3 regions of the Sphaerisporangium rhizosphaerae genome follow, and region 3 is predicted to be linked to each of the others. Evidence: riboswitches for the same ligand, from Rfam matches in the RefSeq annotation. Region 3 holds a riboswitch; each other region holds the start of a gene.

Region 1 (3,267 bases), on a different contig from region 3:
CCGGCGTCGAGATAGCCGACGTAGTCCGCGAACCCCTCGACCAGCCATTTGGGCGTGCTCCCGTCGAGCGCCGCCCCGGTGGCGATGTGCGTGATCTCGTGGGCGAGGACGACGTCGCGGCCGGCGGCGGTCAGGCGGGCGAACGACCGCGGCTCCACGATCACCCGGTCGGCGCCCGCCACCGCGGCCAGGCCGTTCACCTGCGCTGGGGCGGCCAGCACGGCCGCCTGCTCGGTCGTGGCGGGAACGGCGATCAGCGGACGCACCGGGCCCACGACGCGGGCGACCAGCCGGCTCGCCCGGTCGGCCCGGCGCGCGAGGTCGGCGAACGCGGCTCCGGGGGCCGCGGCGGCGGCCCCGCTTCCGAGAACGGGCCCGGTCGCGGAGGTTTTCGCAGCCTGCGGGGCCGCGGTTCCAGAAGCCGTGAGGGCTCCAGGGGCGGTGAGGGCACCGGGAGCCGCGACCACGAGGGAGAGGTCGCCGCGGAAGGTCCGCGCGCCGGACCAGATCTCCGGATGCTCGCCGATCAGCGTCCGCGCCCGCCGTCCGAGATCGTCCTCGACGGCGGAGGGCCCCGTCAGCACGGTCAGCACCCCCGCCAGGACGGCCCAGAGCCACACGACGCGCATGCGGGAAATCTACCTGCTCGTCCTTCCCGGCCACATCGGCGTCCCATGGGCGGACTCACATCAGCGTCCCGGCGGCGGCCCCGTATCGCCTTCCAAGCGGTGGACCCGTATCGACGTCCCGGCGGCGGACGTGTCTCGGCTTCCCGGCGGCGGATCCGGTTCGACGTCGCGGCGGCGGACCCGCGGAGGTCGAACTCGCTCCATCCGGCCACGTCGGCCTTGCGGGACGCGGACGTGCGAAGGCCCCGTCCGCTCCGAGGGGGGAGGAGCGGACGGGGCCTTCACGACCGGCGCGAGGGGCATGTGCACCACCCGGAAACGTCTTCGAGGAGCGGGGGCACCTCTCGGAGACGCTCTCCCGGAGGAGTCCCTCGCGCCGATCGGCCTCCGGAACGGCAGATCGTCTTCCGGAACCGCCGGTCAGCTTTCGAACCGCCGGTCAGGATCCGGAACCGCCGGTCGGCTTCCGGAACCGCCGGTCAGGGTCCGGAATCGCCGGCCGGCATCCCGGGACGGCCCGGAAACCGGACCGGCCCATCGTGGGAACCGGGAGCGGATCGGCACGGGCGACCGGCGCACCGGACCCAGCGGAGCCCTGGATGGGCGGGGGTGGTTCCGCGGGTCAAGCGGGGGTCCAGCGCCAACCTGGAGCGGCAGGCGGAGCCCGGCCTGGTCATCCGATCGCTGGATGGCAGCGCCGACGCCGCGACGGTCCCGCCGGTCAGGCGCCGGGGCGGACGGCGCCGACGAAGGACGCCTTCCGGTAGCCCGACAGCTTGTCGATGCGCACCCGCGCGCCGGTGTGCGGCGAGTGGATCATCTTGCCGTGCCCGACGTACATGCCGACGTGGCCGAGTCCGTAGAAGAACATCAGGTCACCCTGCTTGAGGTTCTTCCAGGACACCTTCTTCCGCACCGTGCGGAACTGGCTGGCGGCGATGCGGGGCAGCTTCACGCCGGCCTTGCGCCAGGCGTACAGCATCAGGCCGGAGCAGTCGAAGGCCCCCGGGCCGCTGGCGCCCCAGCGGTAGGGGTCGCCGATCTGCTTCTTCGCCACCGCGACGGCCGTGTGCGCCTTGAGCTGCTGCCGGACGGCCCTGCTCACTTTGGCCTTGCTCTTGGATGTGCGGGAGGTGCTGGATGTGCTCGCCTCGCTCACCGCGGCCGTGCCGGTGGGCTCGGAGGCCCCGGTGATGCTCGGTGTCTCGATCAGCCCGGCCGGGCCGTAGACGGACGGCTCTGAGGGTCCCTGAGCCGGTGCCGCCGTGGCGGCGTCAGCCGCCGTCGCCTGCGTCGCCACGGCTCCCACGGAGGCCGTCATGGTGAGCACCACACCGCCGAGAGAGAAGCGGGCAATGCGCGACAGACGAGGGTTCTGGGTGGTGCTGGACAGGATCGCTCCTTGATTCTTCCACTCACGCCTACCGGGTTAGCTGACGGATTCGGGCATGGAAGTAGCCCTACGACGCCAAGGCGTCGATTCACCCCCTGATCCCGCGTTTAGGATCAATTGGGTCCCCGGTTCCGTGCTCCTTGCCGCACGGATTCGGCAGGTCACCGCCCCTTTGGGGTCCTGGCTCGCGCCTTACTGGGGCGACGGCGACCGCTGGATTGTCATGCGTGGAGCCGGTCGGAAGACCGGCTCCGTTCGCGACGGCATGGCGTGCTCGCCGCGGGCCAGAAGTTACACAGAACCCCAAATCGAGGCAAAGTCGCGACCAAGTCACATAGATCAAATAAGGGGCTTCTTAATCAGGAAACCCCTGCACAACAAGCGCATCCGTTACCCGTATGTGATTCCCCTCACATATCCCGAAACGGCACCTGACGCGAGTCACACAAGTCACATCAGTCACACCCGTTCAGGGATCTTGGAGAGGGAACGGTCCACCTAACCCCGCCCGGCGGACCGGGATTCGCCCCCGCATGTCACGTTCCGCACCCGAGACCCGTTACCCACGACGTCTGTTCCACAACGATCCTTCAGCAACAGTGCTTCCACAATGAGAATTACGCAATATCTGTTGTGCAATGTCCGTTGCTCATGTCAAAGTGGGCGCATGGCCGACGAAGACGTACGCACGATCACCGACTCACGGGTGCTGGCCGCCCTGTCGCATCCCACGAGGCGGCGCCTCATGGACGCGCTGAAGGTCTACGGTCCCTGCACCGCCAGCATGCTGGCCGAGCACACCGGGCAGGCCGTCGCCAACGCCAGCCACCACCTGCGCGTCCTGGCCGGCAGCGAGCTCATCGAGGAGGCCCCAGAGCTCGCCCGCGACCGGCGCGAACGCTGGTGGCGGCTGTCCTCGGCCGAGCTGCGCTGGAGCGAGTCCGACTTCGGCGGCGACCCCGCGACCGCCGCCATCGCCAGCGCGGCGGCGTCCCTCAACCTCGAACACCACGTCAGCATGGTCCGCGCCTGGTACGCCGCGAGCGAGGACGAGCGGGCGGCCTGGCAGGACGCTCCCTTCTCCACCGACAAGTGGCTGCGGCTCACCCCCGACGAGCTGCACGAGTTCGAGGCGCAGTTCCTGGAGCTCCTCAGCCGGTGGGCCACCCGGGAGATCCCCGACGACGGGCGGTCCCGCGAGCCGGTGTTCGTCTTCGCCTTCGGCGTCCCGGGCCGGCCGTGAAC
Region 2 (3,267 bases), on a different contig from region 3:
AGCTCGGCCCCGAGCCCGCGCACGGCGTCGGCCAGGGCGGCGGGGACGGGCAGGGCGGTGAAGACGGTGAGCCGTCCGGCCCTCGCCGCGGCGCGCAGGCGGATCCCCGCGGCGACGCCCAGGACCAGGCGGGACGGCTTGGCCGCGGCGCGGGCGCGCAGCAGAGGGGTGGCCAGGCCCGCGGTCAGCAGCTCCAGCAGGCGGATGGTGGCCAGGCCGTCGTCGACGATGACCATGCGGGTGGGGAAGGCCGTCAGCGAGGTGAGCTGCATCCTGCCGGAGAAGGCGTCCCCGAGGACCCAGGCGTCGCGGCGGCCGGGACGGGGCATGCCCTGATCGGCGGCCTGGATGCTCAGCCCGGCCGGCAGTTCCAGCGCGTCCAGCTCGGCGCGGGTGACGCGCAGGCCGGGCAGCCTGCCGCGGGTCACCACGCGGGTGTCCGGCCCGATCAGCCCCGCGTGCCGCGCCTCGACCGCGCACAGCAACTGGAGCGGAGACTCCACCCAGGCGACGGCCGACCCCTGCTCCCGCACGCGGCTTCGACCGTTCCTCTCCACGCCGGGCATTGACACGTTCACGACGCATGCAACCTAGCCCCGCGACCCTACGTAATAGGGAACAGACGATGAACGGCGGCCGACGGCGGCCCGGCCGTTGTCGGATGCGGGCGGCTCCCAGGAGTCACAGGAGCAACGCGGGCCCCACTTGACACAGGAGGCGTCGCAGGCTCCGAGTATCACTGGGCCCGGACGCCCCCGGGAGGCGTGTCCGCGCCCGCGGGGCCCGGATCGGCGGCACCTTACCCGCGTCGCGGCAGGTCAACCGCGCCCGACGCGCATTCTCGCCGGGCCGCGTGCCTGGCTTTGCCATGAGAAGGCCAGAACGGACGAGAGCTTTGTCCCACTTGCATGTGGTTTGTCCGATGTATTACTCTCGGAGGAATCCCGGCACGGGAGACCGCTTCTCTGAGCGACCCGCCCGTGCCGTCGATATCGCCCGGCGCGGCCGGTCCTCTGCGGAGAGACCCCTCTCCCACCGTCACGCGCCTCCGTCGAGTCCGCGCCCACGCGGAGCCGGGGACCCACCTTCTTGGGGTGAATCAGGCGCGCCCGCCCACGGACGCGCCCGTAGGACGAACCTTCACGTCCGAACCCGTCAGCTAACCCGGTAGGCGGCAGGAAGAAGGAGTCTCAGCTTGTCCATGTTCGTCACGACCGTACATCGGCTTCTGGATGCCCCGAAGAACCAGTTGAAGGCCGTCGCGTTCGGCGGGCTCGTGCTCGCCCAGGTTGTCACCGGCACCGCCCTTGCGGCGAACGCCGACTCCTCTCCCCAGGCCGACGCCGCCTCTCCCAAGAGCGGCATCGTCGCCGTCGCGCGGCAGGAGGCGGCGAAGGCGGGGCTGCCGTCCCGGCAGGTCTCCGCCGAGCAGTTGCTGGCACTGGCCGAGAAGCAGGTCGGCATCAGCGAGAACGGCAGCGGCGGCGGCACCAAGTTCCACGCCTGGTACATGAGCTCCCCGCGCGCCAGGGAGACCGTGGCGCGCGACAGCGGCACGATCGCCGACTACGCCGACGCCGCCTGGTGCGACATGTTCGTCTCCTGGGTGGGCGCGCAGATGGGCCTGCAGGACACCGTCGGCGCCGACGCCTACACCGTCGCCCACGCCAAGTGGTTCGCCGCGCGGGACCGCTGGGGCACCACGCCCAAGCCCGGCGCGGTCGTGTTCTTCTCCTTCAACGGCGACAAGAGCATCGACGGCATCGAGCACGTCGGCTTCGTCATCAAGGACAACGGCGACGGCACCATCCGCACCGTCGAGGGCAACACCGACGGCGGCAGGGTCGAGATCCGCACCAGGCCGGCCTCGCAGATCGTCGGATACGGCTACCCCGGCTACGCCGCCTGACCTCGGCGGCCCGCCGCCCTCGTTCCACCTTTCCGCGGCGTCCCGCCCGCCTCCCCGCGAAGGACGCCTCCCGGCGCCGCACGGCCGGCCCACTCCCCCGGCCGCGCGGCGCCGGCGCTCGTTCCCATCGCTCCGGCGGGCCGGCCGGAACGCCGCGCAGCCCGCGCGCCGCGCCCCCAGGACCTCGGCGGAGCCCGCGCGCGGTGGCCAGGGAGCCCGGCGAAGCCCGTGCGCCGTGGCGCATGGATGATTTGCGCCCGACTGTGCCGAAGCGGTGGGAGCGCTCCCAATGCTGCGAAAGGGCCTTATGGGGGCTACTCTACGGTTTTCTCAGCGCTAACCGCCCCAGGAGTAACAGTTAGGTTTCGGCATATTGACGCCAGCATTGCCCGTCGGGGACCCTTCGTGGGAGCGCTCCCAAATATCGCTCGCAGGCTCACCCCCGCGAGATCACGACTGAGGGATCCAGCCATCGTGGGCCCGACTGTCGGGGCCGGCCCTCGATGCACCTCCCAAAGATCGGGCAACCACCTGAGAGGGGTCCGGAATGATGAACAATATGCGCCGCGGGAAGACACTCGCGGTCGCATCGGTGATGACGGTCGCACTCGGCATCACCGCCGCGTGCAGCTCCGGCGGGGACGGCGGGAACACCAGCACCGGTGGCTCGTCCTCGGCCGCGGCCGAGAAGATCACCCTTACGCTGCAGACCTTCGGCGGCGGGACCAACTTCGGCTACAAGGCCGCGGTCGCCAAGTGGAACAGCGATCACCCCAACGTTCAGGTGAAGTACAACAACCTCACCGACAGCTTTGAGAACGTCTACTGGCCGCAGATGCTGCAGTGGCTGCAGTCGGGCACCGGCGCCGGCGACGTCGTCGGCATCGACGAGGGCGGCATGGGTCTGGCCAAGGCCCGTCCCCAGTTCTTCACCGACCTCGGCCAGTACGGCCTGCAGAGCCGCCAGGCCGACTTCCCCGCCTGGAAGTGGGAGAACGGCATCAACACCGAGGGCAAGCTGTTCGCCCTCGGCACCGACGTCGGCGGCATGAGCATCTGCTACCGCTCCGACCTGTTCAAGCAGGCCGGGCTTCCCACCGACCGCGACGAGGTCGGCAAGCTGTGGAGCGGCGGCTGGGAGGACTTCATCAAGGCCGGCCAGCAGTTCCAGTCCAAGGTCAAGGACGCCAAGTTCGTCGACAGCATCAACACCATCTACAACGTGGTGCTGGCGCAGGAGGCCGCCAAGAACGGCAACGTCACCTACTTCGACAAGAACCAGCAGCTCATCGTGGACAAGAACCCGGCCGTCAAGTCCGCGTTCGACCTCGCCACGAAGATCAGCCAGGACGGCCTGA
Region 3 (3,267 bases):
GAACAGGTGGTCGTTGGCGAGCGCTCCGACGCCGTCGTAGGTGGTGGCGTTCACGCCCGGCCGGTCCAGGGCGTACGCGACGGCCTGGCGGACCTCCTTCCTGTCGAACGGCGCCTGGTCCACGCGCAGCGTCAGGGCGGTGAACCCGGTGCCCTCCACCCGGTCGACGGTGATGTCCCCGACGCCCTTCAGCGGGTTCACCAGGGCGGGAATGCTGAGGAGCTGGGCGTCGACGTCGCCGCCCTGCAGCGCGAGCAGATCCGCCTGGTCATCGGCGTAGAACTTGACCTCCACGCCGTCCAGGTACGGCTTGCCCCGATCCCAGTACCTCGGATTGCGGGTGAAGGTGGCGCCCTTGGCCGGGTCGTAGGAGGCGAGCACGAACGGGCCGGTGCCGATGGGCTTGGCGGTGAAGTCGCCCGCGTAGTCCTTCTTGAGGATCAGGGCGTTGTAGTTTCCGGCCGACACCAGATAGGGGAAGTCGGAGAACGGCCGCTCCAGCGTGAACACGACCGTCCGGGGGTCCTTGACGCGCACGCCGCCCTGCGCGAGGACGGTGTCGAAGGCCGAGAGCGCGGCAGACTTGCTCTTCGGGTCGAGCAACCGGTCGAAGGACGCCTTGACGACCTCGGCGTCCAGCGGGGTGCCGTCGGAGAAGACCACGCCTTCGCGCAGGGTGAAGGACCAGATCTTGCCGCCGTCCTTGGCGGACCACGCCTCCGCCAGACGCGGGACCAGCTTGTAGTCCCTGTCCAGCCAGATCAGGTAGTCGGCGACGAGCTGGGCGATCGCGATCGCCGTTCCGTCGTACATGGTGACGGGGTCCACGGCCGTGGGCGGCGGGGACGACCCCGCGCGGAGCACTCCGCCGCGCTTGGGCGTGCTCGGGAGGGAGCCGGACGGCCCGGCGTTCACGCCGGTGCTCGTGCCCGCGCCGCCCGAGCAGGCGGCGACCAGGGCGAGCAGCCCGGCGGCTCCTGACCCGGCCAGAAAGCGGCGCCGGTCGAACGGGTTGTCGTTGACCATGCGGACCACTATCCGAAGGACGAATCATGATCGTCAAATGGCCGTTCAACTGGCTACCTCGAACCGACCGCAGCTCGCGCCGAGGTGACACAGGTCGGAAAACGACTGTGGGCACCCTCCCCATCGGGGAAGATGCCCAGGTCATCGGCGTTAACCGTGGTGCGCCGCCAGGGACTCGAACCCCGGACCCGCTGATTAAGAGTCAGCTGCTCTAACCAACTGAGCTAGCGGCGCGTTGACTACGGTGACTTTAGCAGTCCCGGCGAAGCTACGCACATCGGCGCCGGGGCGGCGTGCCGGTGCCAGGGGGAAGCACCGGCACGCCCATTTCCCGGGGGAAGCTCGTGGATAACCCGCAGGTGCGTGCGCGCGGGTCAGGGCGCGGAGGTGAGCGCCAGGGTCGGCTCGGCCGGGTCCTTGTCGTAGACGCCCCAGGCGCCGGCGGAGAACGGGACGGGCTCGTTCTTCTTGCCCGGGCCGCCGCCCCACTTGGTGATGACGTAGTCGACCTTGATGTGGCCGGCGCCGAAGCCGGTCACCATCAGGCTGGAGTCGCTGAAGTCGCCGCCGGTCAGCTCGGCGAAGGTCTTGCCGTCGATGTCGAGCATGACGCCGCTCTCGGAGGGGATGCCCGGGCCGCGGTCGCCGATGAAGAACGGCGCCTTCTTGCCGTTGTACATCACGTAACCCTCGGTGCCGAGCGGCCAGCACGGGCTGGCGAACAGGCCCTTCTGCATCGGCTTGCCGATGGCCGGCAGGCCCGTGTCACCGGCGCGGCCGGAGGAGTCGTCCCAGAAGTAGGAGGCGGTGGTGGAGCCCTTCAACATGACTCGCTGGGTGGTCGCCGCCGCGACGCCGTCCTTGCGCTCGGGCGAGTTGGCGTGGGCCGCGGTGGCCGTGCCGACCGTCGCCGTGCACATCATCGCGGCACCGATGATGCTCGAAACCACACGACTTTTGGGGGTGTTCGTGAAAAAAGACATGGGAGGTCAGGATCTTTCATCAGAAGACAAGGGACCCGGGCTCCGAATTCGGTCAAGAGGGTTCGGCGCCGGGAGAGGAAAGCGTTCTCTGAGGCACAAGCGGGTGGACAAGGGCATGGTCCATCGCTTGCGCGAGCGCTTTTCTTACGTGGGTCGTTCGGGCGGTGGCGCTGAACGGCCACCATGTCGCAAGGCTGCGAATCGCCCGGCCGGCTTCTACAAGCCGACTGCTGTGCCGCTTCTGACGGCGAGATCCGGGCCTAGGGTCGCCCGGAGGACGGAGTGGGGCGGTGTGTCCACTCGAGTCTCCTCTCCAACGACGTCTACCGGGTTAGCTGACGGGTTCGGGCGTGGAGTTCGCCCTACCGCTGACGCGGATTCACCCCGAAGAACGTGGGTCCCCGGCTCCCGCGGGCCAGGTTCAGGCCCTCGGGACTCGACGTTCGGGCGGCGGCCTTCCGGCTGAAGACCAGGTCACCGTCCGATCTGGTACAAGACGTTACCGGTCAAGTCAGGACAAAGCAAACGATGTTTGTACAAAGCATCAGAAGATCTACCTATCGTGCGGTAAGCCCCATATATCGGGCATTTTATGCGCCAGAGAAGGCCGACGAGGCTGACAGGCGATACCCGTGTTACTGCTGTGACCTGTGAGGGGCGCCACCGCCTGGGCAAAACCTTTCTTCCCCCAAGCTCCACCCCTCCCGGCAAAGCCGCCACAGGTAAACAACCCCTCATGGCCGACGGCCAAGGGGCGCCCGGGGAAGCAGCCCGAGGCGGGGCGAGAGCGTGGCCGCCCCGGCCCTAGGGTGCGGCAGAGGCGAGGAACGGCCCGAGGCTACGAAAGGGAGGAGCGGCCCGAGACGAGGCGGCCCCAGACGAGGCGGCCCCAGACGAGGCGGCCCCAGAGGGAGCGAGCTGAGGCGGGGCTGGGAGCGGGAAGCGGGGCGGGGGTGTAGGGAGGGCCGCGAAGTGGGGGTGGACATGAGTCGGGGCCGGACAGTCCCCCGCCTGTCCGGCCCCGACCACTTCACGGTCCAGCGCCGATGCCTTCCCCCAAACGCATCGGGCGGTCCCGCTGTTCGGACACGGTCCCCCACCGCGTCCTTATGGTGAAAGCTTCGCTGCGCCCGTCGGGCGCTGGTCGCATCCCCCTTGACCTGCCTTAACACTACATACCGGGGCCTGAGCTGCTCGTCATCGCACGGTATAGATTCGGTCTAAGTCACGGGCATGACCGGGTACGGGATGACCCGGC

Evidence for each region. Region 3 has a riboswitch for cyclic di-AMP ahead of ACFQSB_RS32805 (hypothetical protein). Riboswitches for the same ligand answer to the same signal wherever they lie in the genome.
Region 1: linked by a shared signal. The riboswitch ahead of ACFQSB_RS11935 (C40 family peptidase) and the one ahead of ACFQSB_RS32805 (hypothetical protein) in region 3 are both predicted to bind cyclic di-AMP.
Region 2: linked by a shared signal. The riboswitch ahead of ACFQSB_RS13475 (CHAP domain-containing protein) and the one ahead of ACFQSB_RS32805 (hypothetical protein) in region 3 are both predicted to bind cyclic di-AMP.

The regions. Positions count from the first base shown of each region.
Region 1 covers NZ_JBHTCG010000006.1:258,575-261,841, reverse strand. The annotation lists gene ACFQSB_RS11940 (gluzincin family metallopeptidase) at 1-629, opposite strand, end outside; gene ACFQSB_RS11935 (C40 family peptidase) at 1,351-1,950, opposite strand; cyclic di-AMP (ydaO/yuaA leader) riboswitch at 2,033-2,191, opposite strand; gene ACFQSB_RS11930 (ArsR/SmtB family transcription factor) at 2,690-3,265, shown strand; gene ACFQSB_RS11925 (MFS transporter) at 3,262-3,267, shown strand, end outside.
Region 2 covers NZ_JBHTCG010000007.1:277,888-281,154, reverse strand. The annotation lists gene ACFQSB_RS13480 (hypothetical protein) at 1-533, opposite strand, end outside; cyclic di-AMP (ydaO/yuaA leader) riboswitch at 1,040-1,189, shown strand; gene ACFQSB_RS13475 (CHAP domain-containing protein) at 1,202-1,909, shown strand; gene ACFQSB_RS13470 (ABC transporter substrate-binding protein) at 2,469-3,267, shown strand, end outside.
Region 3 covers NZ_JBHTCG010000033.1:31,492-34,758, reverse strand. The annotation lists gene ACFQSB_RS32815 (ABC transporter substrate-binding protein) at 1-1,026, opposite strand, end outside; tRNA gene ACFQSB_RS32810 (tRNA-Lys) at 1,184-1,260, opposite strand; gene ACFQSB_RS32805 (hypothetical protein) at 1,401-1,976, opposite strand; cyclic di-AMP (ydaO/yuaA leader) riboswitch at 2,314-2,453, opposite strand.